DNA from 3 places in the Devosia sp. GW821-FHT12F11 genome. Region 3 is predicted to be linked to each of the others. Evidence: predicted binding sites of a transcription regulator. Region 3 holds the regulator's gene; each other region holds the start of a gene.
The links. The regulator PhoB, encoded in region 3, activates phosphate uptake and scavenging genes when phosphate is short. The targets are predictions, from matches to a motif close to TGTCATNNANCTGTCAT.

Region 1 (6,484 bases), 120 kb from region 3:
ACCGCGCCATCGCTCCAGCCGACGATCGCAGCGCGCTTGAGCCCCAGCGCGTCCATCACCGCGAAGACGTCGGTCGCCATCAGCTCGTAGCTGTAGGGGCGCTCGTCGCGCGAACTGTGGCCATGGCCGCGGCTATCGACCACCACTACCTGGTGGCCAGCATCGACCAGTGGCTGCACCTGGTGCTGCCAGTTGCCGGCATGCCCCATCCCACCATGCAGCAGGATCACCGCCGAGCCGGAGCCAAAACTGGCATGCCATATCTGCGCTCCGTCATTGTCGACGTAAGCCGAGATGCCACCCGGCGGCAGCTCCGCGCCCACATCCTCGAAATGCTTCAGTTCGTCATCGCTGAACGTCATGGTCCCTGCTTGCTCGTTTCCGGTTGGCAACGCAACTGGTCGAGCGGGCTAGGGGCTATTCGACATTCCAGTGTGGTCGCGCTCTTCGAACCGGAAAAGTCTGCAACTTTTCCTGAAGGCGCTCGTCAGGCCAACTGTCTTCCGCCGACCCAGATGCCGCGGATCACCGGCTGATCGCCCACCAGCCGCACCCGCAGCAGATCGGCCCTGAGGCCCGGCGCCAGCCGACCGCGATCGGCCATGCCGATGGCATCGGCAGCGTTGGCCGTAACCTTGGCGATCGCCTCGTGGAGCGGCATGCCGCGCCCGGCGAGGATGAACGGCGCATGCAACAGGCTCGCCGGCACATAGTCCGAGGTGAGGAGGTCGAGCAGCCCGGCATCGGCAAGGCTGGCGGCGCTAGCATTGCCCGAATGCGAGCGGCCGAGCACCACATTGGGCGCCCCCATGACGATCTGCATCCTGAGTTCGCGCGCCCGCTGCGCCGCCACCAGCGTGGTCGGAAACTCGCTGATCGCGATGCCGTCGGCATAGGATTCCTCGACATCGGCGATGCTGGTGTCGTCATGGCTGGCGATGCGGAGATTGCGCGCCCGACCCAGCGCGCCGATCGCGGCGCGGCCGGGCACCACATAGGTGGTCTGGTCGGCCCGGCGTCCGGCGAGGTATTCGTCGAACTCCTCGTCGGTCCATACCTGCGAGTTCTTCTTGCGCCGGAATTCGCGATAGAGCTGGGTGTTGTGCCACTGCCGCTGTCCCGGCGTGTGATCCATCACGCTGAGCAGGCGCAGCGCCGGATTGTCGATATGGCGCTCGACGATTCCCAGCAGCGCCGGATCCGACAGCTCGCAGCGGAAATGCAGGTAGTGGTTGGCCTTCACCAGCCCGGCGTCGCGCGCCTCGGTCAGCCCGGTGATCGCTGCGTCGAGCATCGCCGTGCGCGCCCCGCCGCTGTCATAGTCACCGAGCGACAGCGCATCGAGCACCGTGGTGACGCCGCCGCCCAGCATCTGCCAGTCATGCGCCAGCACCGCCGACAGCGTCGATGGCCAGCGCACGCCCGGCCGCGGCTGGAAGTGGTGCTCCATATTGTCGGTATGCAGGTCGATCAGCCCCGGCAGCAGCAGGTCGCCCTCGAAGTCGATATCAAGGCCACCGCTCGCCTCGCCCACGGCCGCGATCTGGCCATCGGCGATGCCGAGCTCTCCCTCGATCACGGTATCGGGCAAGACGAGGCGGGCATTCCTGAAGGTGGTGTTCACGAGCATATCTTCCGGGTCTGGCAGGCAGCGCGGCACAGACTCACCGCGCGGGGAGGGCGAGAAGCGCTGCCTGATATGACATGTCCATGACGAATTGACGTCAAAGAGGCCCGGCGGTTCGATCAGCCGCGCCCGGCGAACCCCGCACCCCTCACTTCACGCTCGAGAAACTCGTCGGCGTCAGGAACTGGCTCGACACATTGGCGAGCAACGGCCCATTCACCTCCGACGCCTTGCGCGCCGCCTGCCATTCCGGGTCAGCCATGAACGCCGCCCATTTAGTCTCGCGTTCCGCCATGGAGTTCCAGCGGATCATATAGGTGAGGTCGTTGATCGAGTTGCCGATCGTCGTGGTCCAGAACCCGGCCTGCTCGATGCCGTGCCGCTTCCAGATACCGAGCGTGTGGTCCTCGAACCGGCGTTGCAGGTCGGCCATCCGGCCCGGCAGGCAGGTATAGATGCGCAACTCGTAGATCATGCTAGCTCCTTCGGCGCCCGTTTCTCGCGCCCGCCGCAGTTAGCCCACTACCGGCGGGATTGACAAACTCTCCCCCACCGCCATTAGCAGCATAGACGCCCCATAAAGATTATAATAGCATACCATTATAAGAAACGGACCAAGTCCGTCGGAGGATGCTTCGCTGAGGGGCGGAGCAGAGGGCTCGATATCGATCGTCGGGACACGTGACTCGAGCGAGATCGGGAAGAGTTGCAGACTTTTCCGGTTCGATCTCGCGCCAAAACTACGCCGTCGGCGGCCCTGCGCCACCGGACGACGGGGATGACTTGGCGCATTTTGGGCATCTGGGAGGGAACACATGCCAAATCGATTGAAACAGGTTGTGGCCGGGCTCGTACTGGGGCTCTGGGCCATACTGCCGGCCGCCGCTTCGGCGCAGACCGTCGATGAGATCATTTCGCGCGGCAAACTGATCATTGCCGTCGACACCACCACGCCGCCCTACGGCTTTCTCGATGCCGAGCTGAAGCCGACCGGCTTCGACATCGAGGTCGCCAACAGGATGGGCGAGGCGCTGGGCGTGCCGGTCGAGTTCGTCACCGTCACCTCGCCGGGCCGTATCCCGGCGCTGCTCACCAAGCAGGTCGATGCCGTGGTCTCGATCTTCTCGATCACCCCGGCTCGCGCCATCCAGATCGACTACTCGATCCCCTATGCCGGCCAGTCGGCAGTGGTGATCGCGCCCAAGAGCACGGCGATTTCGAGCCATGCCGATCTGGTCGGCAAGAAGGTCGGCCTCACCCGTGGCACCGCCGAGGACGGGATCCTGACCGCCGCGGCCGAGGCCAATCCCGGTATCGAGATCCTGCGCTTCGACGACTATGCGTCGCTGCTGCAGGCCATGGTCTCAGGCCAGATCGACGCCATGGGCGGCGGCGATTACGGCGAGATCTACCTCAAGAAGGCGCAGAACGGCGACGACTTCGAGCAGAAATACAAGCTCAAGACCTTCTACTTCGGCATCGGCGTCGCCAAGGGCAACGACAACCTGCGCCAGTGGCTCAACACCTGGCTGTTCACGCTCAAGTCCGACGGCGTGCTGGCCGACCTGTCGATGAAGTATCGCAACCAGCCGTTGCCGGATCTGCCGGTCTTCTGATCGCCGGTTTCGCACTCGCGGGCGGGGTCAGTTCAGCGGCCCCGCCAATTTCCCCGTATTCGACAGGACGCGCATGCAAACCGCCCTGCAATTCGGACCGGTCCTCATCCATCTCGACCGGTTGCTCGTCGGCGTCGGGCAAACCATCCAGCTCGCCGTGCTGTCGATCCTGCTGGGCAGCGTTATCGGCACGCTCGGCGCCATCGGCCGCAGCTTCGGGCCGCGCTGGGTGTCCTGGCCGATCGCTGCCTATGTCGAGCTGATCCGCAACACGCCGCTCCTGATCCAGCTCTACTTCGTGTTCTTCACCCTGCCATTGATCGGGCTGAAGTTCTCGAGCGGCACCGCGGCGATCCTGGCGCTGTCCATCCACCTCGGCGCCTACGCCACCGAAATCCTGCGTGCCGGCGTGCAGTCGGTGCCGGTCGGCCAGATCGAAGCGGCCAAATCGCTGGGGCTCAGCAGCTACCGCATCATCCGACATGTCGTGCTGGTGCCGGCAGTGCGCGCCGTCTATCCGGCGCTTTCGGCACAGTTCATCCTGCAATTGATGGGCACTTCGATCGTCGGCGCCATCGCCGCCGAGGAGCTCACCGCCATCGCCAACAACCTGGTGATGCAAACGTTCCGTAGCTTCGAGGTCTATATCGTCATCGCGGTGATCTACTTCGTGCTGGTGCAGGCCGCGAGCCTGATCTTCGCCGGTCTCGGCCGGCTCTTGTTCCGCTGGAAGAGCTGACATGAGCCTCCGCGATTTCGGCCCCAACGAACTGATGTTCCTGATCATGGCGACGCGCTGGACCATCCTGCTTGCGCTGATCGCCTTTGCCGGCGGCGGGGTGATCGGCCTGATCGTTGCCGCGCTCCGCGTTGCACCCATCCCGCCGCTGCGCTGGCTGGCGGCCGGCTACATCCAGTTCTTCATGGGCACGCCGATCCTGATCCAGCTGTTCATGGCCTATTACGGCTCGTCGCTGCTCGGCTTCCGGCCCGACCCATGGGCTGCCGCCGCCGTCACCTTTTCGCTCAATGGCGGCGCCTTCTTCGGCGAGATTTTCCGCGGCTCGATCGATGCGGTACCCAAGGGCCAATGGGAGGCCGCGACCGCGCTCGGCTTCCGCTTCCTGCCGACGCTCCGGCTGGTGATCCTGCCGCAGGCGGTGCGGCTGATGCTGCCACCCACTGTCGGCTTCATGGTGCAGATCGTGAAGACCACATCGGTTGCCTCGCTGATCGGCCTCACCGAACTGGCCCGCGCCGCGACACAGGTGAACACCGTCACCTTCCAGCCAGTGCTGGTGTTCGGCACGGTGTCGCTGATCTATTTCATGCTGTGCTGGCCGCTGTCGCTCTATGCCGGCTACCTCGAGCGCAAGGTCGGGCAGGGGCTGCAGGTGAAGACGAAAAAGCCGCTGCTGCTGGCGAGTTGATCGTCACCCATTGCCCAACCCACCGGCGTCATTCCCGCGCAGGCGGGAACCTAGTGGGATGCCGCAGCATCCGTTGGCGCTGAGGGATCGCACTGGGTCCCCGCCTACGCGGGGATGACGCCGGTGTTTGGGGCGGTAGGGCCGTGGGTGGGGAGAAAACAGTGCCCCCTCACCCCCCAAACGCCGGCAGGACCAACCCCTTGGTCCCCACATCGATGGCAAACAATCCACCCGGGTTGCTCTGGCCGACGAAATGCTCGGCCGGCCGCTTCAGCACTGCGGTGGTGACATAGAGGATGTCGAGGTTGTCGCCGCCGAACTCGCAGCAGGTGGGGAGGTCCGTCGGCAAGACGATCGACTGCATCAGCTTGCCCTGTGGGTCGTACTGGTTCACTCGGCTCGTCACCGGGATGGTCACCCAGTAGCAGCCATCCGCATCGACCGTCGCGCCGTCGGCGATGCCGCCGCTGCCGTCGAGATCGATGAAGGTGCGCTGGTTCTCGATGTCGCCGGTGACCGGGTCGAAATCATAGGCGCGGACGATCGTCGTGTGGCTGTCGGAGAAATACATGGTCTTGCTGTCCGGGCTCCAGGCCAGCCCGTTGCAGCAGCCGACGCCCTCGATCATCCGGTGCACCGAGAGATCTTTGTCCATGCGGTAGAGCGAGCCGATGAACTGCACTTTCTTGCCCGGCGCTTCGAACATCGAGCCGGACCAGAAGCGGCCCTGCCGATCGGGTTTGCCGTCGTTGAAGCGGGTATCGGCGAGGTGCGCCTCGGGATCGACGATCGCCTCGAATGCTCCGGTCGTCGGATCGAAGAAATAGAACCCCGACACCATGGTGACGATGAGCCCGCCCTTCTCGCGCAACCCGATGCAGCCAAGGAATTCCGGCGCTGCCCAGGTGTCGTCCCTGCCGGTCTTCGGGTTGTAGCGGTGGATCAGCTTGCTCCAGATGTCGATCCACCACAGCACCCCCGCCTTGGGGTCCCAGATGGTGCCCTCGCCGAGCTCGGCTTTGGCGTCGACGACGCAGGTGATGTCCATGAGTTACCCTTTGACTGCCCCGGCGCTGAGCCCGGCGACGATGTAGCGCTGGATCAGCAGGTAGAAGATGACCGGGAAGATGGAAAAGAACAGCGCTGCCGCCAGCACGCGGTCGATCGGCGTGTCGAGCATCACCTTGAGTGAGGCGAGGCCCACCGCCACCGGCCGGATATCGGGCGAGGTGACGAGGGTGACCGCGAACAGGTACTCGTTCCAGGCGTAGAAGAACGACACCACGCTGATCGCCACCAGCCCAGGCGCGGACAAGGGCAGGAGCGTCCGGACTAGCGCCCCGAGCGGCGAGCAGCCGTCGATTAGTGCGGCCTCATAGATTTCCTCGGCGATCGAATCGAAGGAGTTCTTCAGGATCCAGATGCAGATCGGCAGGATGAACGCCGCGTCCACCAGCGACAGGGCCGGCAGGCTGTCCGAGAGACCCAGGTTGCGGTACATCGCGTAAACCGGAATGACCACCAGCGCCTCGGGCAGCATCTGGGTCATCAGCAGCAGCAAGCCGAACGCCGCTTTGCCGCGCCACCTGAGGAACGTCATGGCAAACGAGCCTAACACCGCCAGCGCCAGGACGATCAGCGTCGTCATCCCCGCCAGGAGCAGCGAGTTCGCCAGCCAGCGCGCCACCGGGAAGTTCTCGAACAGCGTGGTGAACGGCAGGAAGCTGATCTCCTTGGGGATCAGCGGCGGCGGAAACTGCATGCCGTGGCTCAGCGGCTGGATCGAGTTGACGATCATCCAATAGACCGGG
Region 2 (6,484 bases), on a different contig from region 3:
GCGAACTTCACATAGGTCAGGCCCTCACCGGGCTGGAAGTTCTGGATCGAGTAGGGGCCGGTGCCGACCGGCGCGAGGCCGAAGGCGTCGAAGTCCGAGGGTTCGACCACGGCGGGGTCGCCCGAGAGGCCGGCGATATAGGCCTTGGGGACGATCGAGCCTTCCGAGGTATTGAGCAAGGTCTCGAACAGCGGCTCAGGCTTGAAGGTGGTGAAGCGCACGGTGTTGGCGTCGACCGCCTCGACCTTCTCGAAATTGTTGAAGAACTGCTTCTTCACCGAGCCGAACTCGGGCGTCGCTTCGTTGATGATGCGCTCGAACGAGAACACCACGTCCTCGGCGGTCACGGTGGCGCCGTTATGGAACTTGACGCCGTCGCGCAGCTTCACCTCGAAGATGGTGGGTTCGACCTGCTTCCACTCGGTGGCGATGCCCGGCTTGAAGCTGACTTCGGCCGCGGCATAGTCCTTCTCGATCAGCGGATCGAAGGCGTTGTAGTAGATCTGCGAGCCGGTGTTGGAGTGGTCCTTGCCGGGGTCGAGCGTGGCCGGCAGGTTCTGCACCGCGACCTTGAGGTCGAGCGCGTGGCTAGGGGCCACCAGCATGGTGGTCGTGGCGAGGGCGATGAGCAGGGTCTTGTGCATGACAGCATCCTGTTTTTGACATGCGCCCTCCCGGCCGGCCGATGGATTATCGGACAGAGGACTGACGCGCGGGGTGGTGACAGGCGGGCGCGGGGATTGGGAGACCGCGACAGCCGGGTTGCCGGGTTGGCCCCGGTTACTTGAGCTTGACGTCCAGCGCGTCGCGCAGCCAATCGCCGATGAGGAGGACGAGCAGCGAGACGAACATGATGGCAAGCGATGGCACGACGGCGATCCAAGGGTTGGAGGCGAGATAATCGCGACCGAGACCGACCATGGAGCCGAGCGTAGCGGTGGGCGGCTGCACCCCGAGCCCGAGGAATGACATCGAGCTTTCGAGGAGGATCAGCGCCGAGAAGGTCATCGTCCACATCACGATGATGGGCGAGACGATATTGGGCAGGATATGCTTCAGCAGGATGCGCGAGTGCGTGGCGCCGGCGGCGATCGTCGCCTCGACGAACGGCATGCGCGACACCGTCAGCACCTGGGCCCGCACCACTCGGGCATAGGCTTCCCAGCCGGCGATGCCGATCACCGTGATCAACACCGGCAGCGAGTTGCCAAAGATCGCGATCACCAGCAGCGCAATCAGCGTGAACGGCACGGCGATCTGGATATCGACCAGCGCCATGATCAGCGCCCCGAGCGGCCCACGGACATAGCCGGCAAGGACGCCGAGCGCCGTGCCAAGCAGCATCGAGATGAGGCTGCCGACGAGGGCGATGAGCATGGTCAGCTGCAACCCGTAAAGCGTGCGCGACAGCATATCGCGGCCGAGCTGGTCAGTGCCGAGCGGATGCGCCGCCATGGCCCGATCGAAGCCGACCGGCGGACGCAGCCGCGCCAGTAGCGTCTGGGCGTTCGGATCGTACGGCGCCAGCAGCGGCGCGAACAACGCCACGAGGAGGATCAAGACGAACAGCCCGATATAGAGGCGCATCAGCCAGTTGGCCTTGCGCCACAGCATGGCGAGCGTGCCCTGGCCACGCCGGCTGTTACGAGCCTTGTTGCGGGTGTTGGGGGCCGGCGCGAGGCCAGGCAGGGGAGCGGCAAGGTCGGTCATGCTGTCACCTTCACGCGAGGATCGATGGCGGCGTAGAGCAGGTCGACGACCAGCGAGACGACCACCACCAGGGCGGCGATGAGGATCACGCCGAACTGCAGCACCGGGTAATCGCGCTGCATGGTGGCAAACACCACGAGGTCACCGATGCCCTTGGTGGCGAACACCGCTTCGACCAGCACGCAGCGCGCCACCATGCCGGCCACCTGCAGCCCGATAATGGTCACCACCGGGATCGCGGCATTGCGCAGCGCATGCTTGACGATCACCAGCCATTCCGGCAGCCCCTTGGCCCTGGCGGTGCGGAGATAATCCTGGCTCAGCACATCGAGCAGCGCGTTGCGGGTGAAGCGGACGATCTCGGCCAGCATCGGCGCCGCGAGGACAAGCGACGGCATCAGGAAATGCAGCGGCGTCGCGTCGCCCGAGCTCGGCAACCAGTGGAGGTTGAACGAGAAGATCAGGATCATCACGATGGCGAGGACGAAGTTCGGCGTCGCGTAGCCGACAAACGCTACCGCCATGATCGCCGAGCCCAGCGGGTTGCGGCGGTTGAGCGCCGCGGCAATCCCCAGCGGCACGCCGAGGGCGACAGAAAGGAAGAGCGCATAGCTGAACAGCATCACCGTATTGGGCAGCCGCTCGGCATAGATCGCCACCACCGAGCGGCGCTCGAACAGGCTGATCCCGACATCGCCACTGAACAGCCCCGTGACATAGCGCCAGAACTGCAGCCACAACGGCTGGTCGAGGCCGAAATGCTTCACCATCGCCGCCTTGGTCTCGGTGTCGATCCCCGGCGGCAGCATGTAGTCCATGGCGTTGCCGGAGAGGCGTGTGGCGAAAAACACCGCCACCACCACGACGATCAGCGTCGCGAGCGAGCCGAGCGTGCGCCGGGTGAGGAAATCAAGCACGTTCTGCCTCCCGCTCCGCCGGCACGTCGCGCGCCGTGAACGGCGCCAGCGCCGGCATCCACGGCCGCTCGCCGGAGCGGCGGAACGGCATCGAAACGGCGAACGGGTCTCGGCCATGCACCTCGAGCGAGAACTTGCCGTCGGCGATCTCGAGCATGGCAAACGCGGCAGCGCCTTGCGGGAAAGTGGTGAAGCGCTCGCTCACCGACTGCACGGTGATATGCGGCAGGCCGCGCATATTGGTGACGGTGTTCCAGTGCACATGGCCCGAGAGCCAGAGCGCCGCATTGCCGGTCGCCTCGACCGCCTCGCGCACCGTCACGTGGTCCGGATAGGTGGAGAATTGCGGGTTGCGCTCGAAGTAATAGTTGCCCACCTGCAGATGCCCCGAGAGCGGCACGTGGGTGGCGATGATTGCGGGCTTGCTATCGGCGCTGAGCGTCTCGACCAGCCAGTCGAGGTTGGCCGCGGCGTGCGGGAAACCCGTCGGCCACTCGATCTTGACGCCCGGCTGCCACAGGATCAGCCGCGCTTCGCCGAGATCGACCACCGAGCTCTCCATCGACTGGCCGAGGATCTCCTCGTTGTCCGCGATGCTCATGTTGGCGACGTCGTGATTGCCGAGCACGTGATAGCGCGGCCCGTTGAACGTCGCGAAGGTCGCAGCGACTTCCGCCGCCACCTGCCGGTCGCCCTCGCGGCTGGTGTCGGAGATGCGGTCGCCGAGGTCGAGCAACAGGTCGGCGCCCTGCTCGCCGGCATGCCAGATGCAGTCGCGCATTACCTGCAATGCATCCCAACCGGGCTCCTTGGTGTGCGACTGCGGGCCGTGATGGATGTCGGTAATGATCGCGATCTTCATGGCTCGGCCCTCTCGTTGCTGCCCAACCGATAGCCCCGCTGTGTGACAGTCTTATGAAACTTCCTCAGTATTTCCAGAGCTTGACACTGAGACAAGCTCAGTCCAGATTCTGCATGCAAAACAGGAGCACGATGGCGCTTCGCTGAACCGCCCTCCTGCTCCCAAGTCCTTGTTTGTCGCGAGATCGAACCGGAAAAGTCTGCAACTTTTCCTGATCTCGCTCTGGGGAGTTTACGCCTTGCTGCCCAATGTGCATTCCGCACGCGGCTACCTCATCGACCTGGACGGAACCTTGATGAGCGGCCGGCACCTTTTGCCGGGAGCCCGCGAGCTGCTGAGCCGGCTCGAGGGCCGCTTCGCCATCGTCTCCAACGATTCCGAGCACACCCCGCCGCAGCTCACGAGCCGCTTCGCCGACCTCGGCATCGCTATCCCGGCCGACCGCATCATCCTCGCCGGCACTTGCGCCCTCGAAACCATCGCCCGGCGCCAGCCGCGCGCCCGGGTAATGGTGCTCGGCTCGACCCCGCTCCGCGCCTATGCGCGGCGGCTGGGCCTCGACGTCGACCAGCCTGAAGCCGACGTTGTGCTGGTGGCGCGCGACCGGCGCTTCAACTACGGCAAGCTCGCCGCCGCCGCCGAGGCAATGGCGCGCGGCGCCGAGCTGGTCGTCGCCTGCCCCGATACCACCCATCCCGGCCCCGGCGGCCAGCCAGTACCCGAGGCCGGCGCCCTGGCCGCGGCCGTGCTTGCCTGCGCCGGTCCCGTGCCGCATACGGTGATCGGCAAGCCCGAGCCGGCGCTGTTCCGGCTCGGCTGCGAGCGGCTCGGCATCGAGCCGGAAGAGGGTGTGATGATCGGCGACAATCCCCTGACCGACGGCGCCGGCTCCCGGGCCCTCGGCATGACCTTCTGGCAGGCCGTGCCCGGTGGGTTGAACGAGGCTTTGCGCGAGCTCATGCCCGCATGAGCACCGACCGCACCGAACCGGGCCAGCTCTCCGGCATCCTCGACCGCATCGCAGCGCTCCGGCCGAACCTGCCGCCCACGGCCGGCCGCATCGCCGATTTCATCACCGCCAATGCCTCCGACGTCGTCCACATGTCGGTGACCGAAGTGGCGGAGCGTTCCGGCTCCAGCGAAGGCAGCGTCATCAGCCTCTGCCAACAGCTCGGCGCCCGCGGCTTCCAGCAGGTCAAGATCGCCATCGCGCGCGACCTGGTGCAGCCGGTGCAGTTCATCCATGAGGATCTCGAGCCCGATGATGACCTCGCGACCGTGGTCGAAAAGATCTTTCGTTCCGACCTCCAGGCGCTGCACGATACCCAGAAGGCGCTCGACCTCGGTCAGTTGAGCCGCGCCGTCGCTGCCATCCGCAAGGCGAGCCGCGTCGAAGTGTTCGGCATCGGCAGCGCCGCCACCATCGCCGAAGACGCCAACTACCGGCTCTTGCGCATCGGCATCAATTCGCGCGCCACAGTCGACAGCCATGTGCAGGCGATCACCGCGGCGCTCTGCACTCCCGATGTCACGGTGCTCACCATCTCGCATTCGGGCTCGACCATCGAGACGCTGACCGCCACCCGCCTCGCCAAGGAGGCCGGCGCCACCACCATCGCCGTCACCAATTTCGGCAAGTCGCCGATCCTCAGCCACGCCGATATCGTGCTCAACACGCTCGCCCGCGAAACCCAGTTCCGCACCGAAGCGATGACCAGCCGCATCGCCCAGCTCGCCATCATCGACGCCCTGATCGCCGCCCTGGCGCTGGCCGACTACGACCGCGCCGTGGCGACGATCGAACGGACGTTCGACGTGCTGTCGACCAAGCGAGTGTAGCTGGTTTTCAGTGCCTGATCGGGTTCGTCCCCTCCCGCCCTTATGCAGCGCCCATCGGCGAACTTGCTACCCGGCGGCGCCCCAAACTCGGTGGGCACGATCGTAACTTAGCGCGTATGCGCGTAGGCCGGGGTGACACTGTGGGTGAGGCAGGTAGCGCGCCCTATATCCGGCCCGTACCCCTAAATCACCCCACGCCGGATCGCCTCGGCTACCGCCTGCACCCGGTTGGAAGCGTTGAGCTTGGTGGTGATCTCCTGCACCTTGCGCTTCACCGTGATCTCGGTCAGCGCCAGTTCGCTGGCGATATCCTGCGAGCGGCCGCCATCGGCGAGCAGCCGCAGCATGCGCACTTCCTGTGGCGTCAGCCCGCTGTCGCGCTGGATCTGCTGCGCTGCCACCCGGCGGTACTCTTCCATCATGGTGGGGATCAGCTCGGGCGACAGCATGCGCTCGCCGGCATGGATCGAGCGGATCGCCTGCGCCAGCGTCTCGTAGGAGTTGGTCTTTAACAGGTATGCGTCCGCCCCGGCCTCGAGCGCCCCGACCAGGTACTGCCGGTCGTCATAGGTCGAGAGGATGATGCAGCGTGGCGCATCGGGGCGCGCCTTGATCAGCCGCACCAGCTGGATGCCATCCATGGTGCCAAGCCGGATATCGATGGTGACGACTTCGGGCTTGCGCTTGCCGAGTTCGGTGAGGGCATCCGTGGCATTGCCGGCCTCGGCGACGACATGCATGTCGTCCTCGCCTTCCAGCAGACTCCTGACGCCGCGGCGGAAGATCTCATGATCGTCGACGATCATCACCTTAATGCGCGGTTGCACCACTTGGCACTCCAATGACGATGTTGGTTCCGAGGCCGGGGCTGCTGTCGATGGTGACTTCGCCGCCGACGGCGCTGGCCCGCTCCCGGATCCCCACCAGCCCCAGCCCATTCTCCGCCGCGTCGATGGTGAAGCCGCAACCATCGTCGCGAATGGAAACTTCAAGCCACGTCTCGCTGAAACTGAGCACCAGCCCGAACGAGCGCGCCCCGGCATGCCGGACGGCGTTCTGGCAGGCTTCCTGGACGATCCGGTAGACCGCCAGGTCAGCTTCTGGCCCGAGCGTGAACGGGGTGCCGTCGATGCGGATATCGGTGGCGATCGGCACG
Region 3 (6,484 bases):
CGGCATCTCGGCGCCCTTCTTCCAGAAGGCGTGCTCGCCCGAAAAGGTCGTGGTGGCGAGAACCTCAACGGTGGGGTCGACATGCATGTAGTACTGCTCCGAGGTGTGCTCGAAGCTCGTTATGCCGGCCATGATCGGGTCGTCCGTCACCTTGGGGTCGACCCGGTAGCTGATGATATCGCCCGGGTGGGTGGCGAAGGTGCAGCCGCCGAGAAAGCGCATCCGCGCATTGCCGGGAAAGCTGGTGGCCAGCGCGTGGTGGAAGCCCGCGAGCCCGGTGCCGGCCTCGATGGCGGCGCAGAAGCGGATCGAGTTCTCGCGGTCGAGTTCGCCGCCGGTGATCTGCGGCACGATCAGGTCGTAGGAGCCGACATTTTCGCCACCCAGCGCCGTGTAGTCGCCGGTGACGTCGACCTCGAAACCCTCGCCCTCGAGGATTTCGCGCACGATATGCGCGCCTTTTTCGGGCTCGTGCAGCTCGAGCCCACCCCATACGACCAACGCTGTCTTCATCTTCCTCATCCCTCGCCGCAACCGGCCGTGGACCTGAACAAAAGCAGCGGGTTAAGGCAAGCAGGAATTGGTATGGTAGATCAGCGTTCCCCGTCGAACGGTGCATTGTGCGGGGCCCGCTTTCCCGTCGAGTATCCTGCCCGGAAACAAGAGGGGGACGCGACGTGTCGAGTGACTATTCCTATGTGAGCGCTGCCGAAATGGCGCGACGCATCCGCCAGCGCGAAGTGTCGCCGGTCGAGGTGATGGAGGCAACGATCGCGCGGATCGAAGCGCGCAACCCCAGCCTCAATGCGCTGATCTATCTCGGTTTCGACGATGCGCGTCGCGAGGCGAAGGCGGCCGAGGCAGCGGTGATGAGCGGAGCGGTCCTGCCGCCGCTACATGGCGTGCCGTCAGCGATCAAGGACCTGTTCGATTTCAAGCCGGGCTGGCCGACAACCTTCGGCGGGGTGCGGGCACTCAGGGACAACATCGCGCAGTTCTACTGCCCGTTCGCCGAGCGGATCGAAAAAGGCGGCGCCATCCTCGTGGGCAAGACCAACGCGCCGGTGATGGGGTTGCGCGGAGTGACCGACAACTACCTGTTCGGGCCGACCAGCAACCCGTTCGACACGACACGCAACCCGGGCGGTTCCTCCGGTGGCAGCGCAGCGATCGTCGCCGATGGCCTGGTGTCGATTGCCGAGGGCACCGATGCCGGCGGCTCGATCCGCATCCCCGCGGCGTGGTGCGGGGTCTATGGCTACAAGCCGGCCTTCGGGCGCGTGCCGGTGGTGATGCGGCCCAATGCGTTTGCCGGCGACCTGCCCTATGTGTTCGAGGGACCGATCACCCGCACGGTCGAAGATGCGGCGCTGGCGATGAGCGTGCTCGGCGGCTACGATCCGCGCGACCCGCTGAGCCTAGACGAAACGGTTGACTACCTCGGCGCCCTGAAGAAGTCGATCAAGGGGTTCCGGATCGGCTACAGCCCTAATCTCGACGTGTTCCCGGTCGATCCGCGGGTGGCGGAGACGGTGAAGCGGGCCGTCGCCGCGTTCGGCGAAGCCGGCGCAGAGGTCGAGGAAATCAAGCTCGGCATCCGCTATTCGCAGCGCGAGCTGAGCGACCTCTGGCTACGGCTGATGATGCCGCTCAACCTGGGAACGCTGGAGGCGGTGAAAGCCGGTGGGCTCGACCTGCTCGGGCAGCATCGCGGGGATTTCCCACCGGAGTACCTGCACTGGATCGAAAGCTACGGGCAGACGATGACGGCGGCGGACCTCCGCCGCGACCAGGCGATGCGGTCGGAGATTTACGACGCGTTCCAGGCTGCCTTCGCCACCTATGACCTGGTGATCACCCCGACGGTCGCCGCGCTACCAGTCAAGAACGAGGTCGGCGGCAACACGCACGGGCCGCGCGAGGTCAACGGCGAGGCCGTCGACCAGGGGATCGGCTGGTGCCTCACCTACCCGCTCAACTTCACCGGGCATCCGGCCGCGTCGATCCCGGCCGGGCTGGTGGATGGGCTGCCCGTCGGCATGCAGATCATCGGGCGACGCTACGCCGATGCCGATGTACTGGCGGCCAGCGCGACGTTCGAACAGCTGCGGCCGTGGGCGGACAGTTATCGGATCTGTGCGGAGCGGGTGATTTAGGGGACTCGGTTCCACCCACCGGCGTCATTCCCGCGCAGGCGGGAACCCAGTGCGGACTATCGGCCCTCGCTGGCGTTGAGACATCCCACTGGGTCCCCGCCTTCGCGGGGATGACGCCGGTGGGTTTGGCGCTCAACTCACCGCCGCAAAGCGCTCGTCAAAGGCGTAGCCGGCGCCGCGGACGGTGCGGATCGGGTCGGCGTCGCGGTGGCGGTTGATGGCCTTGCGCAGGCGCCCGACATGCACATCGACGGTGCGCTCGTCGACATAGACATCGTTGCCCCAGACGCCGTCGAGCAGCTGCTCGCGGGAGTAGACGCGGCCGGGGTGGCGCATCAGGTATTCGAGCAGGCGGTACTCGGTGGGGCCGAGGTGCACTTCGCGGCCGCCGCGACGGACGCGGTGGCTGGTGCGATCGAGCTCGAGGTCACCGGCTTTCAGCACCGCAGTGACGAGCTGCGGGCTCGAACGGCGGAGCAGCGCGTTGATGCGGGCGAGGAGCTCGGGGATCGAGAACGGCTTCACCACATAATCGTCGGCGCCGGTGGCGAGGCCGCGGACGCGCTCCTCTTCTTCGCCGCGCGCGGTGATCATGATGATCGGGGTGCGCGCGGTTTCCTCGCGAGAGCGCCAGCGCCGGCAGAGTTCGATGCCAGAAAGGCCAGGCAGCATCCAGTCGAGCAGGATCAGATCCGGGACGCCGTCGCGGATGCGCTCCACCGCCTCGTCGCCCGAGGCGGCGGTGGCGACCCGGAAGCCTTCGGCTTCCAGGTTGTAGCGCAGCAGGACGGCCAGATCGGCTTCGTCCTCGACGATCAGGATGGTAGCGGACATCGGATCACCCCTAGAGTGCTTTCAGGACAGCTACGGACCTGAGAGCTCTGGAAATCAAAGGCTTAGACCTTCGCCGTCGCAATGAGACGGCGAAGGGATTCAGCGCGGCTGGCGCTGCTGTTCGTCGGCGCCGAGGTGGCGGCCGGTTTCGAGATAGTAGGCGGCTTCGGCGATGTTGGTGGCGTGGTCGCCGACGCGCTCGAGGCTCTTGGTGCAGAACAACAGGTGCGTGCACTGCGTGATGTTGCGCGGATCTTCCATCATATAGGTGAGCAGTTCGCGGAACAGCGAGTTGTACATCGCATCGACCTCGTCATCGCGGCTGCAGACCTCGACCGCCGCGGCGGAGTCGCGATTGAGGTAGGCATCGATGGCGCTCTTCAGCTGCCGCGCCACCAGTTCCTTCATGTGCTTGACGCCATTGTAGAACTTGGGCGCGAGACCGAGCGACTCGATCTGCATGGCGCGCTTGGCCAGCTGCTTGGCCATATCGCCCGTGCGCTCGAGATCGTTGGCGACCTGGATCGAGGTCACCACCATGCGCAGGTCCGCGGCCATCGGCTGGCGACGCGCGATGATCGACACCGCAGCGTCGTTGATGCGCTGCTGCATGTCGTCGATCTTCTTGTCGAACAGGCGCACGTCCTGGGCCTGCTTGTGATCGAGCTTGAGCAAGGCGACGGCCGACTCGGTGATGGCCTGTTCGACCATGCCACCCATCTCGGAAATGGCCTTGTTGAGGTTGGTGAGTTCGTCCTCGTAAGAGGAAACGATGTGCTCGTTGAGCGATGCCATTCTCGAATTCCTCTCGGATCAGCCGATACGGCCGGTGATGTAGTCCTGCGTCTGCTTGTTCTTGGGATTGGTGAAGATGTCCTCGGTCTTGCCTTCCTCGATGAGCTTACCGAGGTGGAAGAACGCGGTCTTCTGGCTGACGCGGGCGGCCTGCTGCATGGAGTGGGTGACGATGACGATGGTGAAGTTCTCACGTAGCTCGTCGATCAGTTCCTCGATGACGGCGGTGGCGATCGGATCGAGGGCCGAGCACGGTTCGTCCATCAGCAGCACTTCTGGCTTGGTGGCGATGGCGCGGGCGATGCAGAGGCGCTGCTGCTGACCACCGGAAAGGCCGGTGCCCGGCTCCTGCAGGCGGTCCTTCACTTCGTTCCACAGGCCGGCGCGGCGCAGCGAGGAGTGCACGATCTCGTCGAGATCGGCCTTGTTGCGGGCGATGCCGTGGATCTTGGGGCCGTAAGCGACGTTCTCGTAGATCGACTTGGGGAACGGATTGGGCTTCTGGAACACCATGCCAACGCGGGCGCGCAGTTCCACCACGTCGATCGACGGATCGTAGATATCGTCCTCGTCGAGGTTGATCTTGCCGGTGACGCGGCAGCCGTCGATGGTGTCGTTCATGCGGTTGAGCGAGCGCAGGAAGGTCGACTTGCCGCAGCCCGAGGGGCCGATCAGCGAGGTGACGTTGAACTGCTCGATCTTCAGGTTGACGTCGAACAGCGCCTGCTTGGCTCCGTAGAACACCCCGACATTCTCGCCGGTCATTTTCGGCAGAGCGTTGGGACGCGAGACGGGAGCGGCAATGGTCGCAGCGGATTCGAGGGACATGTCGGTCATCCAGGTCAGAGGTTACCAGCGGCGCTCGAAGCGGCGGCGGAGGAGAATGGCGGCAAGGTTCATCAGGGCGAGGAACAGCAGCAGCACGATGATGGCGCCCGAGGTGCGCTCGACGAAGGCGCGCTCGGCCTCGTTGGCCCACATGTAAATCTGCACGGGCAAAGCGGTCGCCGGGTCGAGCGGCGTGGTCGGGCGGTCGGCGACGAACGCCACCATGCCGATGAGCAGCAGCGGCGCGGTTTCACCGAGTGCCCGAGCGAGACCGATAATGGTGCCGGTGAGGATGCCCGGGGTGGCGAGCGGCAGCACGTGGTCGAACACCATCTGCATCTTCGAGGCACCGATGCCGAGCGCCGCAGAGCGGATCGAGGGCGGCACCGAGCGGAGCGCGGCGCGGGTGGCGATGATGATGGTGGGCAGGGTCATCAGCGTGAGGACGAGGCCACCGACGATCGGCGCCGAACGCGGCATGCCGAAGAAGTTGATGAACACCGCCAGCCCGAGCAGGCCGAAGACGATCGACGGCACGGCAGCCAGATTGTTGATGTTCACCTCGATGAAGTCGGTGAAGCGGTTCTTCTTGGCGAATTCCTCGAGATAGATCGAGGCGGCGACACCGATGGGAAGCGCGCAGAGCAGCACGATCGCCATCATGTAGAGCGAGCCGACGAGCGCCACGCCGAGCCCCGCGGTCTCCGGGCGGCTGGAGGCGCCGAAGGTGAGAAGGCCCCAGTTGAACGGCGTCGAGATGGCGCCTTCCTGCTTGAGCTGATCGAGCCAGGCGACCTGCTGGTCGGAGACCTTGCGCTTGCTCTCGGGGACGCTGAGATCGATCTGGCCCTTGTTGGCGCTGTCGATATCGGCGGCGGCGAGGAGCGTGACGTTGCGGGTGGTGCCGATCACCGAGGGGTCGTTGACGACGATCTCGCGCAGGGTCGAGCGCGAACCGTCGGAGACGAACTTGCCGATATCGCGCATCGCCGCCTTGTCGTCGGGCGAGACGCCAAGCGCCTTGGCCACGGCATTGCGGGCGATGATCGGGTAGTTGGCGGAGACGAGGACGCGCGGGTTGGTGGCGCGCTCATTGTCCTTGTCGATGATCGAGGCCGAGAACTCCACCGGAACGGTGATCGCGGTCTGGACGAAGGCCGTGTAGCCCTTCGAAAAGATCGAAACCAGCAGGACGGCGAGGAAGCCGAGGCCGATGACGATGGCTACGATGCCATAGAGGCGGAAGCGGAACTCGGCGGCGTGGCGGCGCTTCAGGCCGAAATCACGACGGGCCGAAGCCGTGGTGGCCACGGTGGCGTGGGGCAAGGCTGCGTCGGTCATTCATACTGCTCCCGATACTTGCGCACGATGTAGAGCGCGTAGACGTTCATGCCGAGCGTCAGCGTGAAGAGGGTGAGGCCGAGGGCGAAGGCGACCAGGGTCTGCGGCGAGTTGAACTCGAGGTCGCCGGTGAGCTGGTTGACGATCTTGACCGTGATGGTGGTCATCGCCTCGAACGGGTTGAAGTTGATGCGGGCGGCGACACCGGCGGCAAGCACCACGATCATGGTTTCGCCGATGGCACGCGAGGCGGTGAGCAGCAGCGCGCCGACGATGCCGGGGAGCGCGGCCGGCAGGATCACCTTGCGAATGGTCTCGGACCGGGTGGCGCCGAGCGCCAGCGAACCGTCGCGCATGGAACGGGGTACCGCGGTGATCACGTCATCGGAAAGCGAGGAGACCACCGGGATCAGCATCACGCCCATGACGATGCCGGCGGTGAACACCGACTGCGCCTGGATGAAGGAAAACCCGCCGGCGAGCGCCGCCGAGAGATCGCGGAAGAACGGCCCCAGCGTCACCACGGCGAA

Region 1: the regulator PhoB is predicted to act here: its motif matches at 1,700-1,716, upstream of AC1ROK_RS08305 (alpha-D-ribose 1-methylphosphonate 5-triphosphate diphosphatase).
Region 2: the regulator PhoB is predicted to act here: its motif matches at 3,532-3,548, upstream of AC1ROK_RS20970 (HAD-IIA family hydrolase).

The regions. Positions count from the first base shown of each region.
Region 1 is NZ_JBXAPX010000002.1:554,155-560,638, reverse strand. Features, by position in the region: gene AC1ROK_RS08310 (alpha/beta fold hydrolase) at 1-362, opposite strand, end outside; gene AC1ROK_RS08305 (alpha-D-ribose 1-methylphosphonate 5-triphosphate diphosphatase) at 488-1,630, opposite strand; gene AC1ROK_RS08300 (NIPSNAP family protein) at 1,776-2,102, opposite strand; gene AC1ROK_RS08295 (transporter substrate-binding domain-containing protein) at 2,443-3,243, shown strand; gene AC1ROK_RS08290 (amino acid ABC transporter permease) at 3,317-3,982, shown strand; gene AC1ROK_RS08285 (amino acid ABC transporter permease) at 3,984-4,673, shown strand; gene AC1ROK_RS08280 (SMP-30/gluconolactonase/LRE family protein) at 4,843-5,721, opposite strand; gene AC1ROK_RS08275 (carbohydrate ABC transporter permease) at 5,725-6,484, opposite strand, start outside.
Region 2 is NZ_JBXAPX010000007.1:257,325-263,808, forward strand. Features, by position in the region: gene AC1ROK_RS20950 (ABC transporter substrate-binding protein) at 1-644, opposite strand, end outside; gene AC1ROK_RS20955 (ABC transporter permease) at 781-1,710, opposite strand; gene AC1ROK_RS20960 (ABC transporter permease) at 1,707-2,627, opposite strand; gene AC1ROK_RS20965 (metallophosphoesterase family protein) at 2,620-3,489, opposite strand; gene AC1ROK_RS20970 (HAD-IIA family hydrolase) at 3,740-4,459, shown strand; gene AC1ROK_RS20975 (MurR/RpiR family transcriptional regulator) at 4,456-5,328, shown strand; gene AC1ROK_RS20980 (response regulator) at 5,511-6,155, opposite strand; gene AC1ROK_RS20985 (GAF domain-containing sensor histidine kinase) at 6,139-6,484, opposite strand, start outside.
Region 3 is NZ_JBXAPX010000002.1:430,294-436,777, forward strand. Features, by position in the region: gene AC1ROK_RS07685 (ThuA domain-containing protein) at 1-513, opposite strand, end outside; gene AC1ROK_RS07690 (amidase) at 678-2,156, shown strand; gene phoB (phosphate regulon transcriptional regulator PhoB) at 2,289-2,990, opposite strand; gene phoU (phosphate signaling complex protein PhoU) at 3,090-3,785, opposite strand; gene pstB (phosphate ABC transporter ATP-binding protein PstB) at 3,804-4,613, opposite strand; gene pstA (phosphate ABC transporter permease PstA) at 4,635-5,954, opposite strand; gene pstC (phosphate ABC transporter permease subunit PstC) at 5,951-6,484, opposite strand, start outside.